3 regions of the Fervidobacterium gondwanense DSM 13020 genome follow, and region 3 is predicted to be linked to each of the others. Evidence: riboswitches for the same ligand, from Rfam matches in the RefSeq annotation. Region 3 holds a riboswitch; each other region holds the start of a gene.
The links. A riboswitch is a leader RNA that binds a small molecule or an ion and turns the genes downstream of it on or off. The one in region 3 is predicted to bind cobalamin.
Positions count from the first base shown of each region.

Region 1 (5,580 bases), 110 kb from region 3:
TAGGACTTGGGAAACTCTCAAAGATCTATGTTGTACCAGTCAAAGATTACAAGATGACAGAATCTCTACAGGTTGAAAAACGTCAGGAGTGTGGTAAGTAATGGTCATAACAGTAGGACTACTCGGAAATCCAAACGTAGGAAAAACAAGCCTTTTCAACAGGTTGGTTGGCGCGAGGCAGTACGTCGCCAACTGGCCCGGTGTTACGGTATCGAGGATAGAAGGTGCCACAACGTATGAAGGCTACACTCTTCATTTTGTTGATTTGCCTGGCGTATACACACTGACAGCCACGTCGATAGATGAAAAAGTGACGAGAGATTATCTGCTCTTTTCTCCGCCAAATGTGACGGTAGTAATAATCGATAGTATGAGCCCTGAACAGGGATTGTTTTTACTCCTCGAAGCATTAGAATTGGAACTCAACGTCGTTGCGGTGTTTAATGCGATTGACGAGGCAAGAAAGGGCGGATACAAAATAGATAAAGCCGTACTCGAGACATTTCTGCGAGTGCCCGTTATCCTTACGTCAGCTCACACCGGGGAAGGTATTGATGAACTTAAACAGAAGATCGTATCTGCGTTTAAAAAACCCACAAGACCTTTATTAATAGACTACGGAAAAGAGGTCGAAGAAAGGATCTCTGAAGTAGAAAAGTGCGTGATGGAAGGTTTCAATAAAAGATTCACTGCCATAAAAGTTATCGAAGGGGACAAGTTCGTATCTGAGTTTTTGAGCAAAGATTGTCAAAAACAGGGCCAGTCTGAAGAACTTCAGAGTTCAAATATGAATAGCAATCCTGAAAAGTCAGATGACTCACTTGCTACAAAAATACCTTCGATCAAGTACGAGTACATAAACGACGTCTTGCAAAAGGCTTTCCAGAAAACCGACAGCGCATTAACGGTTACTGAGGCTCTGGATCACGTACTGACTCATAGATTCATTGGTATCCCGATATTCCTCGCGCTTATGTACCTTGCATTTAATTTTACCTTCAAAGTCTCCGAACCCCTTGTCGGACTTCTTGAATTCTTATTCGGAAAACTTTCAGAAATGATTGGCTCGGAAACGATGCTTTCGTCGCTTATTTCTCAAGGCATAATAAATGGCGTAGGAAGTGTTCTCGCGTTTGTCCCGAGTATCTTCGCACTCTTCTTCGCACTTGGAATAATGGAGGAGAGTGGGTATCTACCAAGGATCGCATTTTTGATGGACAGAATTATGTATTCGCTGAGGCTCACGGGCCGTTCGTTCATGACTCTCTTACTTGGTTTTGGTTGTAACGTTAGTACAGTTATGGCAGCTCGCGGGCTTTCTGACGAAAGAGAAAGAGTTACAACAATTTTAGTTTCGCCATTCATCAGTTGCAGTGCGCGAATTCCCGTATACCTTTTAATCATAAGCGTCGCGTTCCCGAACCATAAAGCTGAGGCATTCTTTGCTATATACGTACTGAGCCTCGTTTTGACAGCTCTCTCGTCAAGAATCATAAACAAGGTTGTACTAAAAGGACAAAACGTTCCGCTTGTCATGGAGTTGCCAAGGTACAGATTTCCAAAGATTTCGAACGTTGCTACGTACATGTGGAACAGAGGAAGGCACTTCTTGGAGAAAGCAGGAACGATAATATTCGTATCAAGTGTTGTAATTTGGGCACTTAGTTACTTCCCTGATCCAGCAAACATAGAAAACAGCTACGTTTCGATGCTTGGTAAGTTTTTGCAACCTATATTCGCACCTCTTAACTACACTTGGCAAATAGTTTCAGCGCTCATATTTGGCGGTGTTGCTAAAGAAGTCATTGTATCTTCTCTGTCTCAGTTTTACGAGAATGCGTCTAATATTCACTTAAATCCGGTCGTTGCTGCTTCGTTAATGGTATTCGTCCTCGGATACATGCCGTGCTTTGCAACACTGGCTGCAATAAAAGGTGAAACGAACAGCTGGAAATATACAGCGTTTGCAGTGATATATAGCCTAAGCATATCTTACATCTTAGCTTTCATCACATACACGATCGGAAGGGTGATCATATGAGAAGCCTGAACAGGATGTTGTTAACGATGCTTGTGTTATCACTCATCACCTTCATATCGTATCTTCTTAGTGACGAGATAATATTCTCACTCGTTATACTCAGCTTTTCAATGGTCTTTTTCTTCGGATTTCGCGAGTATGGCACGGCGAATTACTCATTCAGAGTCGCACATCTTTACGTAGGGAGCATTTTGTTTTCAATCGCCGCAGGTTATGTTCTGCTCGCGTACTTGATATCTTTTTCGAATCTGATAATAGGCGATGAAGTATACAAGCTCAGCCTTGCCGACGCTATACTTTTCATCACAGGCATATACAGCGTGATAAACGTCATATACATAAAAAAGACAGCTTTAAGAACAGACGTTGGGATACAGAAGAACGAAAAGGGCAGTTGCTGTAGCTAAAAGGGTGTAGTATAATACGAAATAAGAATAACCTCCCTTTACACACTCAAGGGAAGACCGGTGAAAATCCGGCACGGGGCCGCCACCGTAAGTGGGGACGAAACCTGCAAAGTGCCACTGGCTAATTCTTAAAAGGCTGGGAAGGCGCAGGGAGTAGGATGATCCACAAGTCGGGAGACCTGATGTGTAGAGGAAGGTATGCCATCCACCACGACGCCTGGGGATGGCAACAAATTTTTGCAAAGAGGGAGGGTTTTGCTATGTTTAGGTCTGGAACACTGAGAAGGTTTTTAGCACTTTTTGTACTCTTAAGCACTGTCTTATCCTTAGCGATAGCAGTCGTAGACGATGCTGGACGTATCGTTAACATCCCGATGCCACCAAGAAGGGTAGTATCCGCAGCACCGAGCGCAACAAGATACTTGCAGGCCCTTGGACTTGAAAACAGAATAGTTGGAGTCACAGCATGGGATAATTACAGAAAGGCTGAAAACATCGGAAACATGGTACCACTGAACATTGAAAAGATTTACTCGCTAAAACCAGATATTGTGTTCACATTTGGCGGATTCCAATTTCCAGAAGTTGAGAAACTTGAGAAAGCAAATCTTACTGCATACGTTCTCAATGCAAACACATTGACTGATATCATAAAGGCCGTTGGACAACTCGGCGCAGTTTTTAACATTAAGGCTAAAGCTGACAAAATATCACAAGAGTTAAGAGACAAGATGGCTGAAATGGGACAAAAGACATCAAAAATACCATTAGAAAACAGGCCAACTGTATTCTTCACGATAACAATTCCAGATGAAAAAGCCAAAGAGCTCTGGACCGCTGGTACTGGTTCATATGTGAACGAGCTCATCGTTATCGCTGGTGGAAGGAACATAGCGGCTCCTTATTCAGGAAACAACGGCTGGCTTTCAGTCAGCTGGGAATGGCTTGTTAAACAAGATCCTGATGTTATTGTCATTGGCGGTTATGGAGATCCAAAAGAAATTGAAAAAACAGTGAAGAACCATTCAATAATGAAAAACCTGAAAGCAGTTAAGAATGGAAAGGTCTTTGTAATTGACGGAGACGAAATTAGTCAGGCAGCACCTCATGTTTTTAAATACTTGGATATATTCTACAACTTCTTCTACGGAGGAAAATAATATTGACTAAGTTAAGGGTTCTCTTAATCAAGACAGGGAGATATCTTCTCCCTGTCCTTTTCTTATTTGTTTTTCTCATCAATATCTCTTTTGGGACGGTATATGTTAGCCCAATCAAAGCCATAAAATTAATAAACTCAGACTCTCCAGAAAGCTACATGCTCTGGCACTTAAGACTTCCGAGGGTCTTAATGGCAACGCTCACAGGTTCAGCACTGGCACTTGTAGGTAACATATTTCAAGCGATAATGAAAAACCCACTTGTTGACCCATATCTTATCGGAACGTCTGCTGGTGCAAGTTTCGGTGCTCTTTTAGGCATATACTTCATTGTCAACTCTATCGCTCACGTGAGTATACCAACAATGAGTTTCATATTCGCAGTAGTAGCATCTATGCTGGCTATAGCACTTGCGAGAAAGGGCAACATAGTCCCTACCGTACATTTAGTCCTAAGCGGTGTACTCGTGAGCACTATGTTCTCGGCAGGGAGCATGCTCCTTTTGAATATAGCGAATAGATCACTCGTAACAGGCCACGTCTGGCTTTTTGGTTCTTTTTCCGGAATCACATTTACTGATATTGTGCTACCAGCAATTTCTTTAACAACTCTTGCCGTACTATCGATGATGATGAGCAGACAGCTCGATGCAATGGTACTTGGCGAGAAAGAAGCGAAGAGTTTGGGAGTCAATGTTGAGCTTCTAAAATGGCTCTTTTACTTGCTTGGTGCGTTCGTTACCGCAGCTTTCGTTTCAAAAACAGGAATTATAGGATTTGTTGGATTGATAGTCCCGCACATGGCACGAACGTTAGCTGGTCCGAAACACAGGAACAACATCGTTGCTACCATTCTCTTAGGTGGCATGCTCATGTCAATCTGCGATACATTAGCCCGTACATTGCTCAACCCCGTTGAAATCCCTGTTGGAATAATCACCTCCCTCATAGGTGCACCGTTCATGTTCGTTCTGCTCAAATTGAAGAACGGCAATAAGAATTTCTGAGCGTTCTTCAAGAGTCTTTCACACCTGCTTTTTTCCAAATGCGTGGTATAATGATTTTGAACATACAAATAGAGAGGTGACAAACATGAGCACCAAAAGAAGTACTATCTTGCTAACTATTTTAATCGTACTTGTAGTTATTTATTTTGGTACGGGGGTCTATCAAGTTGGTCCTTCAGAAGTTGCTTTAATCAAGACCTTTGGAAAGTACTCACATACCACAGGACCTGGTATACACGCACACGCACCTTATCCATTCCAGTCGCACGTCATAGTCGACGTTCAGACTGTGAGGAAACAGGAAATTGGATTCAGAACGGTGAGACCAGGTCAATATGCCAGCGAAGAGGAAGAAGCCCTGGCTCTAACAGAAGATGGAAATATTGTCTCAGTTGAGGCAGTAGTTCAGTTCCGAGTAAGTGATCCTATCAAATTCGCATTCAAGGTTGATAATCCTGAAGCGCTTGTCAAATTCTCTACAGAATCCGCGTTAAGAGAGCGCATCGCAAGAAGGACCGTTGATGAAATATTGACTGCTGAAAGGGATACAGTCTCTTCGGAGGTCCGAGAAATAGTCCAAAAACTTCTCGACAGTTATGACGTAGGAATCTATGTGATTAATGTACTGCTCCAGGAAGTTGTTCCGCCTGCTCCAGTGATTTCTGCTTTCGATGATGTAAACAACGCCAAGCAAGATAAGGAAAGATACATCAACGAAGCTTTAAAATACGCAAACAACCTCATTCCTAAGGTCGAAGGTGAGGCTAAGAAGATAATCCTTGAAGCGGAAGCATATGCACAAGAGAAGATTCTCCAAGCCACCGGTGAAACACAAAGATTCTTGAGCATCCTCAACGAGTACAAGAAAGCTCCAAAAATCACAGAAACAAGGCTCAGAATAGAAACACTCGAACAGGTATTGCCAAAAGCGAGAACTATAATAACATTGGATGATTCTCAAAAAA
Region 1 is NZ_FRDJ01000003.1:4,428-10,007, reverse strand. It holds gene BUA11_RS03350 (FeoA family protein) at 1-101, shown strand, start outside; gene feoB (ferrous iron transport protein B) at 101-2,041, shown strand; gene BUA11_RS03340 (hypothetical protein) at 2,038-2,448, shown strand; cobalamin riboswitch at 2,475-2,649, shown strand; gene BUA11_RS03335 (ABC transporter substrate-binding protein) at 2,709-3,608, shown strand; gene BUA11_RS03330 (FecCD family ABC transporter permease) at 3,611-4,615, shown strand; gene hflK (FtsH protease activity modulator HflK) at 4,701-5,580, shown strand, end outside.
Region 1: another riboswitch for cobalamin. It lies ahead of BUA11_RS03335 (ABC transporter substrate-binding protein); the one in region 3 lies ahead of BUA11_RS03850 (ATP-grasp domain-containing protein).

Region 2 (5,580 bases), on a different contig from region 3:
CCACATTGTTAGAAAATTTATTCACTATGTTTGTTAATCAAAAATTGAGAAAGCAAGTAAAATGAATAACTGTGCAATCAAACAAGTACCCCCAATGACATCGCCCGTAACTCCACCGATTTTTCTTTCGGATATTGAATTAACCACGATTGCTACACTGATAGCAATTAACAATGACAAAACGTATCCCACGTAGCTCAAAAAAATTAAAGGAAGCGTAAATAGGATTCCAACGAGATTTCTTTTGCTCGTTGGATAAAGTAATGCACCAAGCCCTTTGTTCTTTGCAGGTTTAGAGAAAAGAATTAAAAGAGTCATCGTTAATCGTCCAAAGACAGAAGAAAATAACAGAGCGTATGGTGGAACAAGAGAAAATAGTTGATAAAAGACGATAACGTATAACGTGCCATAAAAAACAGCAAAAGGTCCAACATTTCCTTTCGACATTATTTCGAGTCTTCTTTCAGCATTCGACTGGTTCAAAAAACCGTCGAACATGTCGAGAAGTCCATCAAAGTGAAAAAGATCGAAAAGATAAAAACCTGCTGCAATTGAAATTACTTTGACTAATAAACTTCCACCTACGTTGGGAATAAGCCTGCTTAATGTCGCCCCCGATAGATAGATACTTCCAATGAGGTATCCAACAATAGAGAAATATTTTGGTACTTTCCGAATATCTCCAGCGTCTAACTGATATCCCTTCATGTTAACGGGTATACGAGATATAAAGCTCAAAGCTATCATAAACTCTCTCACGAACACCATGAGAAGATTGCCCCCTGCAGCTATTTTGTTTTAAGAACAGTTCGCTCAAATAGTGTTATAGAGTCTATTAAGTCATCTAAATTGAAAATCTCAAAGCATATAAGACTGATTTCAGAGATTCTCCTTCTTCCTAAAAAGTTGATAACATCTTCAAGCGTTTTTTTATCAAGCTTTTCGTGGTCTTTTCCACTGTGCACACCCATCATGTGAATTTCGTTTATTTTATCAATCAACTCCATTGGGAATCTTTCACCAAGAAAATGGTGCCCAACATCAAAAGTCATCTTTTCGTAGGGCAAGACCTTTTCCTTCAAGTTCTCAACCGAAACATCTTTGCTTGCAACTTTAATAAACTCACTTATGCCATCTATTGGATGCACTACATAATTCAGAATTTCCAAATCTGATTTCCTCAGAAAATTGTAAGCACTAATCATGTTTTCTACATTGTTTGTTGGCAAGTGGACAGTATATTTCAGACCATACTTCCCGGTTAGTTTTGCTAAATATTTAGCTTCCTTTTCTAAAAGCTCCTTGGTTTCATCGTCCCATGTATAGACCAACAGTTCAACAAAGTCAACTAAATGTGCCAAAATCCTTGCATTCTCGTAGTATGTTCCAGGTATGACCCAAGAGGTGCTACCAATAAGTTGCTTGTTCGCTGTGCTCATCTTATCCTTACCTCAATCCCACTGAAGAGTACGTAAACCTCGTTTGATATGCCTGCAAGTCTCGAATTGAGCTTTCCAAGTGTTTCTGCGTACTGTCTTGCAAGTTTGTTTTCAGGTACTATTCCGAAGCCAACTTCATTTGTGACTATAACAACATCATAATCGACAGTCTCTAAGATATTGATCAGATTTTCAGTGTAGTTTTCCACGTCGTAATTGTAATGGAATAAATTGCCGAGATAAGTCGTAATGCATTCAATTAGTGCAACGTCATAACCTCCACTGAGCTTTTTTAATACTTTGTGTACTTCCACAGGTTCTTCGAATGCATCAAACAATGTTCCGCGTTCTTTTTTGTGCCGTTCTATGCGCTCTCTCATCTCATCGTCAAATGGTACACTTGTTGCTATATATGCCCTCTTAGAGTAGGGCTTTTTCAATATGTAATTTTGTGCAAACGTGCTCTTGCCAGATTTTACCCCGCCGGTTATCAATGTAATCATACAGGTTGGTCTTCTCCTTTCGAAACGTTCGCACTTTCAAAAGTCGCCATTTCTCGAATCATTTTGATCGCAGCTTCTATGATTGAAATGGAAAGCACAGCACCTGTTCCTTCGCCGAGTCTCATATCAAGATCCAGAATTGGTCTCAAACCAAGTTTATCAAGAATCACTTTGTGTCCCTTGACTTTTGATTTGTGTCCTGCGAATACGTAGTTCAAAACTTGCGAATTTATCTTCCACGCGATTAAAAGCCCTGCTGTTGTTGGGAAACCATCGATGATTACGGGAACCCTTCCTCAGCTGCTTTGAGTATAAACCCAGCCATCTGTCCAATACAATATCCACCAACCTTCTGCAGAACATCAATCGGATCATTAGCGTCTGGGTCATTAACTTCTAAGGCATATTTTATCGCTTCTTTCTTTTTTCTTAATCCTTCTTCATTCAACGGTGTTCCAATATCTAAGATTTCGTCAAGCCCAAAGCCTAAAGCCACTGCTACTGCAGAAGCGGTTGTTGTGTTTCCGATTCCCATATCACCGACAACAAGTAATTCTGCTCCTTTTTCTATTGCTTTGTCGGCGATTTCAGCACCTTTCTCGATACATGCATAAGCTTGCTCTTTTGTCATCGCAGGTCCTTTAGTAAAATCTTTCGTACCGTAGCCTATCTTAGCTTTTATTAACCTTTTGTGCTCAATGTCTACGTCTACTTTGACACCTGAGTCAACCACAAAGACATCTGCACCAACGTGTCGAGAAAAGACGTTAATTGCAGCACCACCGTTGAGAAAATTTAGAATCATCTGATATGTGACCTCTTGCGGATATGCGGAAACACCATTTTCTGCTACTCCATGATCTGCCGTAAACACGTAAACTTCTTTCCTTTTTGGGAGCTCAGGGATAACCTTTCCTTGGATTAATCCCATCTTCAGGGCGATTTCTTCGAGATAACCTAAGCTTCCGACGGGTTTTGTGAGGTTGTTAAGTCGGTTCACTATAGCACTTTTCAGTTCATTTGAGAAGGTTGCATTAATGTTGAAATTCAAGCCTTTCCTTGTGATTTCCATAAACTTTTCCCCCTTTATATACTTTAGAAATTAAAAACAAATTTTCCCGTAAAGCCCGAGCTTTCGGGAAAAACAATCCCCATTTGCAAAGGTATCCCGGCTTGCGGATCACCCTACTCACCACGCCTTCCCAAAAGCTAAGCTTTCAGTGGCATATTGTGGTTTTCGTCCCCGCTTACGGTTGCTGGGCAGCCTCGGATTCTCACCGAAGTTCCCTTTGCAAAAGAGTGAAATCTATTTACTTTCAAAAAGCATTATACAATATTTTCAGAAATGAACAATCTTGACAATCGCACGATAACGAACATTAGAATCGAAAATTTGACAATAACTGTATTTCTCTATATTCAGCACTAAATATTGTACATATTTGCTTTTGACAATACTACATTTTGTTAACTATAATCTTTATAAGCAAAATTCTACGAATGGGGTGATAGTTTTGTTTGTATTTGCATCGTGGAGTGGAGGAAAAGATTCTGCCTTAGCATTGTACTATGGTATGAAAAAGTACGGTAAAGTTGATTGCCTTTTTACTATGCTTGATGAAGACTGTTCTTCTTCAAGAGCACATGGTTTTGGCAAAGATATACTTGAAAAACAAGCTTTATTAATAGGGACAAAATTGATAACAAGATGCAGCAGCTGGGAAAGTTATGAAGAGAACTTTCTTGATTTTTTAAGTAACCACGCAAAAGGAGGAATCGGAATTTTCGGTGATATTGACTTACAAGAGCATCTTGATTGGGTAAAAAGAGTTTGCAGCGTTCATAATGTTACTGTAGAAGAGCCTCTCTGGAAGAGGAAAAGAGAAGTGATTTTAGAAGAGTTCTCAAACTTGGGATTTAGAGCTCTGATTGTATCTGTAAAGAAAAACTTAGGTATTGATGAAATCCTTGGTAATGAACTAACGAACAGAGAGACACATAGAATTCTTGAAAAATCCGGTGTCGATATCTGTGGTGAGAATGGTGAATACCATACGCTTGTCTATGACGGACCAATATTCAGCTCTCCCCTTAATTTCTACGTTGAAGGGCTCTACGAAGACGACAATGCAAAGCGACTAAAAGTTAGAGCGAAACAACTTTAATGGAGATGATAATATGAAAAAAGGTTCATTAATGATTCAAGGTACATCTTCAGCGGTTGGTAAATCTATAATCACACTTGCGCTATGTAGATATTTTTCGAATAATGGTTACAAAGTCGCACCGTTTAAGTCTCAAAACCTCTCCTCTGTGTCGTTTACTTCCAACAGCGGTCAAATCTTTGCATGGGCTCAAGCGCTCCAAGCTTTTGGAGCTAAAACTAAACCAATTGAGGAGATGAATCCTGTATTAATCAAGCCGGTCGGCGGAGGATACAGTGAGGTATTTTTGCTTGGCAAGAGCTTGGGAAGATTACATTATACGGACTACAATCGGAGAAAAACATTTTTGTGGAGAAAGATTAGAGAGGCGTATAACACTCTTTTAGAGAAACATGATATAGTTATTGTGGAAGGTGCAGGAAGTCCCGTCGAGCTTAACCTTAAAAAAGGTGATATTGTAAACATGAAAGTAGCTAAGAGTTTTAATATACCAGTGCTAATCGTTGGAAATATACATCTTGGCGGAGTTTTTGCTTCACTATATGGAACATACAAACTACTATCAAGAGCTGAACAAAAGCTTGTCAAAGGATTCATCATAAACAAATTCAAAGGCAGTAAAGAACACTTAGGCGATGGACTGAAGACTCTTGAAAAATTGACTAAAGTTAGGACTGTTGGTATTGTTCCATTTATCGATCACCATCTTGAAGACGAAGACGATGCTGGAAAGAGTTCAAAAAACATTGAGAAAAACATGGACTCATCATCTTTCACAGATGAACTTGATAGTGAAATAGAATGTATATCAAAGATCATTTGCGATAATTTAGACATGGTTTATATAAAAGAACTTCTATTTAGGGGGGATAGAATATGGAATTAATTCTCATACCTTATCCAAAAGTTGTGAAACAATGTAGCGGTTATGTTGGGCTTGGTACAAGGATTGCAACGACTTTTTATCAGGTTGCTCCAAACAGTGTTGATAAGTTAACAAAATTCTTAGGACAAGAACTAAGAAGATTAGGATTCGAATTATCAATGGATAGAACTGAAGCTTTGATACTTAATTTGTCAGTAAATCCAGACGTAGTTGTAGATCAACAAGGGTACAAGATGTTTGTGGAAGAGGAAATAAGCATTTACGCTAACGATGATGTTGGGCTTTTTTATGGCGTCCAGACACTCTTACAACTCTTCAGAAATGTGGCAGAGACTAAACAATTACCAAAGTTGTACATCCATGATTATCCTGACATACTGAACCGCGGTGTAATGCTCGACATCAGCCGAGATAGAATACCAAAAATGGATACGTTGAAAGTTTTAGTTGACAAATTATCTCATTTGAAAATAAACCAACTACAGCTCTACATGGAACACACATTTGCATACAAGAACCACAGAGTTGTTTGGGAAGAATATTCTCCATTAACCGCCGAAGAAGTAAGAGAATTAGATGAATATTGT
Region 2 is NZ_FRDJ01000012.1:28,882-34,461, reverse strand. It holds gene BUA11_RS08845 (adenosylcobinamide-GDP ribazoletransferase) at 34-768, opposite strand; gene cbiR (cobamide remodeling phosphodiesterase CbiR) at 789-1,439, opposite strand; gene cobU (bifunctional adenosylcobinamide kinase/adenosylcobinamide-phosphate guanylyltransferase) at 1,436-1,942, opposite strand; partial or broken gene cobT (nicotinate-nucleotide--dimethylbenzimidazole phosphoribosyltransferase) at 1,939-3,014, opposite strand; cobalamin riboswitch at 3,085-3,276, opposite strand; gene BUA11_RS08825 (Dph6-related ATP pyrophosphatase) at 3,457-4,107, shown strand; gene BUA11_RS08820 (cobyric acid synthase) at 4,121-4,993, shown strand; gene BUA11_RS08815 (beta-N-acetylhexosaminidase) at 4,984-5,580, shown strand, end outside.
Region 2: another riboswitch for cobalamin. It lies ahead of cobT (nicotinate-nucleotide--dimethylbenzimidazole phosphoribosyltransferase); the one in region 3 lies ahead of BUA11_RS03850 (ATP-grasp domain-containing protein).

Region 3 (5,580 bases):
TGTTGGTAAGTATCAACTTCCCATATGTGTTTTACACCAATTGCTTCTAAGATGTTCCTAATTTTCATTGCCTTTCCTGGATGGTCTTGGTGACCGGTCATGGCTGTTGTACCGTTTTCCATAACAACGAGTGTAAAGTTATGCTTATTGAATACAGCATTTATGATTCCAGGAATTCCTGCATGGAAGAATGTGGAATCGCCAAGGAAAGCCACGATTTTTCTCTCAGTGTTGAACAAACTCAAACCCGAAGCAGTACCAGTTGAGTGCCCCATCGAAAGTAGCACTTGTCCGACGTTGTATGGTTCTAAGAATCCCAACGTGTGACAACCGATATCTGCAACCGACATGTCATGCTCGCGGAGGATTTTAGAAAGCACGTAAAAGACAGGTCTATGACCACAACCTGGACAGAGTTGTGGTGGTCTTGAAATAGCACGGACTTTGTGTTCAGGAGATTTTATCTCTCTCACCAGCTCAGGCATGAATTTGCGCATTACGTTTGCTACCTTTTCCGGTGTGTATTCGCCAATCAAATCTTCCATATCCTGTTTTCCGACAATCTTCACGTTTATACCTTCCTCAAATGCGATTGCCTTAACTTTTTCCTCGATGAAATCATCGAGCTCTTCAAGTATTTTGATCACCTTATGTGACCTAAGAAACTTTACGATTGCCTTTCGTGGGAATGGATATACCATTCCGAGCCTCAATATGTCAACTTTGTTTTTATTATCACCGAGTACATCGAGCAGTGAAAGGTAAGGTAACCCTGCGGTTATAATTCCAATCTCGCTACCGTTGTTTAAAATGTACGCGTACTTTTCGGAAACTTCTTCCCACTTCCTCAATTTTTCCAGTGCACGCCTCTTCATAACTGGTACGTTTTGCCCTATTGGGATGTACGGTCCAAGATTTTTGGGGTCAAACCTATGAGGTGTTAATTCGGTTTGTTTGTAAATTCCAAATTTGACTTTTTGCTTGAAATGGGCTGTGTGGGTTGTAAGGCGGAGGATTACAGGAGACTTGAATTCTCTTGCGTATTTAACCGCTTCGATGAACATGCTATAAACTTCTTGAGCGTCTTTTGGTTCAAACAAAGGTGTATATGAAAGTCTTGCGTAATGTCTGTTATCTTGCTCGTTTTGAGAACTATTCGCACCCGGGTCATCGCCTATAACCACAACCATACCGCCAGGTATCTCCATCATGCTTAGCTGCACAAACGAATCAGCTACAACATTCATACCTACGCTTTTGAAAAAGACACACGATGTGTATCCATTCACCGCCGCACCGAAGGCGACCTCAAGGGCTACCTTTTCATTCGTGGAAAATTCGAAATAAAGCGGGGACTTTTCTTTTGGAAGTAGATTAATCGTTTCGGCTATCTCAGGTGTTGGCGAACCAGGGTACGATGTAACTACTCTAACGCCACTTTCAATCATTGCTCGCACTATCGCTGTGTTGCCAATAACAATCTCTGAAAAAGGCTCTTCTTGGAGTAATAATTGACCCAAGTTTTTCATACAACCACCCCTTATCTTCACTTTCTGATAGAAAGAGTCCGAATATAACTAAATTAGGTGTAACTTATTATATCATAAAAAGATAGACTTTGTCTACATATAAATTTTATATCGTTTTTTGAGAAATAGTGAATATAGTATACAGAAGATTTAAGATGAAATTTAAAAAAACAGTTATTTAAATCTTTATAATTTTCAAAATTCGACTATTAGCAAGTATTGAAAGTTTCATCAAGTCACCATATGATATTAGTGAAAAATCATACTGAATCTAAATATCCCCTACCTTAGAGGTGCGAAAGCTTAAAAGGGAACACCGGTGCGAATCCGGGACGGTCGGGCCACCGTGAGTGGGGACGAAACCTGCACAATGCCACTGGCTAATTCTCAAAAGGCTGGGAAGGCGCAGGGAGTAGGATGATCCGCAAGTCGGGAGACCTGCCTTTAAGGGATGGGCGCCCCAAAAACCACAGATTTTTGGGGTATTTTTCTTTGAAAATTTTAAGGGGAGGCGAGAGTATGAAAGTGCAAGAGTACGTTGCGAAGGACATTTTGAGAGCCGAAGGAGTGAGAGTTCCGAAAAGTATTCTGATTCTTAGAAATTCAGACTTACAAGACTATGTAGAAGCACTAAAAAAATTAGGATTTCCTCAGGTGGCTAAAGCTCAAGTTCTTGTAGGCGGAAGGATGAAGGCTGGAGGAGTGCTTGTTTCAAAAACCATTGAACAGGCAATAAGTAATGTGAGTAAGATTATGGACAGCGAAATAAAAGGTGAAATTCCGGAAGGGGTTCTCGTTGAAGAATTTGTTCCACACGAAAGTGAACACTATATTTCGATAACGATAGATAGAAGTCTAAGAGACATCGTTTTTGTATATTCGAGTCATGGAGGAATAGATATCGAAGAGTTTACGAAGACTCATCCAGAAGAAGTTGTAAAAACAAACAGAGTAAACGATTTACCACTTGAAGTAAGAGCTTTTGCAAGAAGACTTTATGACATATTCGTTAAGTACGACCTGACACTGCTTGAAATAAATCCGTTCGTTGAATCTAATGGTTATTACTACGCACTTGATGCTGTTTTCCACGTGGACGACAGCGCGCTCTACCGTCAGTGGTGGGCGGGAGAGTCTTCCGTGGAAGATTCTTTCGTGGTACTCGGCGGTGACGTTGGTGTCATCGGTTGTGGAGCAGGTATCGTCATGGCCACAATAGATGCACTCACTGAACACGGGTTCAAGCCAGCGAATTTCTGCGATATCGGCGGTGGTGCAACGGCTGATACACTTTACAGTGCGTTGACAAAGGTGCAAAAGATAACAAACAAGGCTGTACTGAACATATTCGGTGGAATAACCGACTGTCTTGAAATTGCAAAAGGAGTTACCGAATTCAAAAGTAAAAATCCGAGTTTTGAGATATACATAAGACTTTCGGGAAACAACGAAGTAATAGCTAAAAAGTTGTTAGAAGAGAGTGGAATCGTATCAACCAATGACATGAAGGAACTTATTGAATCTGTAGATAGGAGAGTTAAAGGAGTGAGAAGAGATGTTGTTCGCGAATGAGAGAGTTTGTGTATATGGAGCTACTGGAAAATACGGTAGTTATCATCTCAAAAGAATGCTCGAGTACGGTACAAATGTTGTCTGTGGCGTGAGTAAAAATAGGATAGTGAAATCGATAGAAAACATTCCAGTTGTAGTATCACTCGAAGATTACGTTTCCAAATTGGGACCAGTAGATACAGCTATTCTTTTCGTGCCTGCACCAAGTGTCTTGGAGGCGTTTCAAGATGCTGCTTCGAACGGTGTAAAGAACTGCGTGATTATAACCGAGCATGTTCCAGTACATGACACATTGAAAGTTTTAAAACTTGCGAAGTACCAAGGTATAAATGTTATAGGTCCGAACTGTCCGGGGGTTATACACCCATTAGAAAAAGTGAAAGTCGGAATAATGCCAGAAAGGTATTTCAAACCCGGTAAGGTGGCGATTATCTCAAGAAGTGGAACGTTGATGTATGAGACAGCAAAATACCTGAGTGATGGTATTGGAGTAGCGGTTGGATTAGGACTTGGCGGAGATCCAGTGGTTGGTACAAATGTCTCAGAGGCGTTTGATACTGTAAAGAAATTGGGGTATGATAAAGTCTTAGTGATAGGCGAAATCGGTGGTGAAGATGAGATAAGTGGTATTAAACACGCTCTTAAGATAGGTTTTCTTCCGAAAGACATAGTTGCTTTCTTTGCAGGGAGGCATGCACCGGAAGGAAAGAAAATGGGGCACGCAGGTGCTATTGTTGAAGGAGAAAAAGGAAAAGTACAGTATAAGGAATCAATACTGAATGAGATGGGAATAAGGGTGGTGAAATTTCCGTGGGAAGTAGGAAACGCTTGGCTGAACTAACAAGAGAGTACGTTTTATCATCGCTCGGAGTATTTCTCACAGCGCTTGGCTTGGTAATATTCTTGATTCCCAATAATATAGCAGCTGGTGGTGCTTCAGGCTTAGCGATAGTTCTGAACAAATTCTTGCCAATATCGGTTGGTATATGGATGTACATAATAAACGCTACGCTATTTTTGACCGCATTTTTGATAATAGGTTTTGACTTCAGTTTCAAAACGATATACTGTACATTTTTGCTGAATTTTTTCATAGATTTATTTGACAGGGTTATTCCAATGTACAAGTATCATGGTAGCGACATGATCTTGGCTGTCTTCTTTGGCGATATACTAACAGCCGTTGGTATGGCTATCGCCTTCTCACAGAACGCATCTACAGGTGGTACAGACATTATAGCCAAGATTCTTAATAAATTCTTTGGAGCGCCTTTTGGTATGTCTATACTCTTTCTCGACTTTGCCATAGGTCTTTCAGCAGGACTGGCTTACAACATAGATACTGGTTTATACTCTATTCTTGCCATTATCGTCAATGGAACAACAATTGACTTTGTTATGAAAGGTCTCGAACTATCAACGAACCTGTGGGTTGTTTCAGAAAAAGCAGACGATATTAAAAGATTTGTGCTGAACGAGCTTGAAAGAGGTGTTACAGTCTTTGAGGCAAGGGGAGGATACACAAATCAATCTAAGAATGTTCTAATGATAGTTATAAAAAGGCGCGAGTTACACGAACTTACAACTGCAATTCGAACAATCGACCCGAAGGCGTTTTTCTTCGTCAACGAAGCCCGGCAAGTGTATGGTGAGGGTTTCAAAGAACTCGTGTAAGTAGTTTATCAATCCAGCATCCCTTCCCAAATCTCGACATTATTGTTACTTTCTTTTCCCTCTGACACAAGACGTGTCAGAGGATTTTTTTGAAAAACTATTGACATAATAGGGTACTTGTGTGATATAATACAAGCAAAGTAAAGCATACGAAAGAAAGGAAGAGAAAGTCGTGTTATACGTTCGAAATTTTTTGATAAACATTGTTGAAAACGAAAATATGAGCATAATTGACAACAAGATGAATAAGAAAGCTAAACGCAGCTGCCCGCTTACTGGTGGTCAGCTTGCGTTTGGCATGGAATAAAAACGCAGGCGATTAAATAGAAACCACCATAGGCGGGCTACAGTAAAAAACTGTAGCCCGCTTTAATTTTATAATACCATCAAATTTTGATAGAAGGAGGGTGTTTTTATGGGATTAAGAGTAGGCGTTGTTGGAGCAACCGGTGCGGTAGGAAGGAATATGGTCGAGGTACTTGAGAGTAGTGGTGTTGATATTTCAGAATTCAGGCTCTTTGCTTCGGAAAGGTCAGCAGGTCAAGAAATTCCATTCCGAGGTACAACAGTTCGTGTAGAAGTATTAACGGAAGAAGCGATGAGAGAAGGTTTTGATTACTTGCTTTTCTCAGCTGGTGCCGATGTTTCAAGACGATATGCACCAATTGCAGCCGAGGTAGGTACAACCGTTATTGATAATTCCTCCGCTTTCAGGATGGTGTCAGAAATTCCATTGGTTGTGCCAGAAGTCAATGGAAAGTTACTTAAGGGGTATTCGGGAATAATAGCAAACCCAAATTGTTCC
Region 3 is NZ_FRDJ01000003.1:117,948-123,527, forward strand. It holds gene BUA11_RS03845 (thiamine pyrophosphate-dependent enzyme) at 1-1,529, opposite strand, end outside; cobalamin riboswitch at 1,804-1,989, shown strand; gene BUA11_RS03850 (ATP-grasp domain-containing protein) at 2,049-3,101, shown strand; gene BUA11_RS03855 (succinate--CoA ligase subunit alpha) at 3,085-3,942, shown strand; gene BUA11_RS03860 (YitT family protein) at 3,912-4,775, shown strand; gene BUA11_RS10545 (hypothetical protein) at 4,948-5,082, shown strand; gene BUA11_RS03865 (aspartate-semialdehyde dehydrogenase) at 5,191-5,580, shown strand, end outside.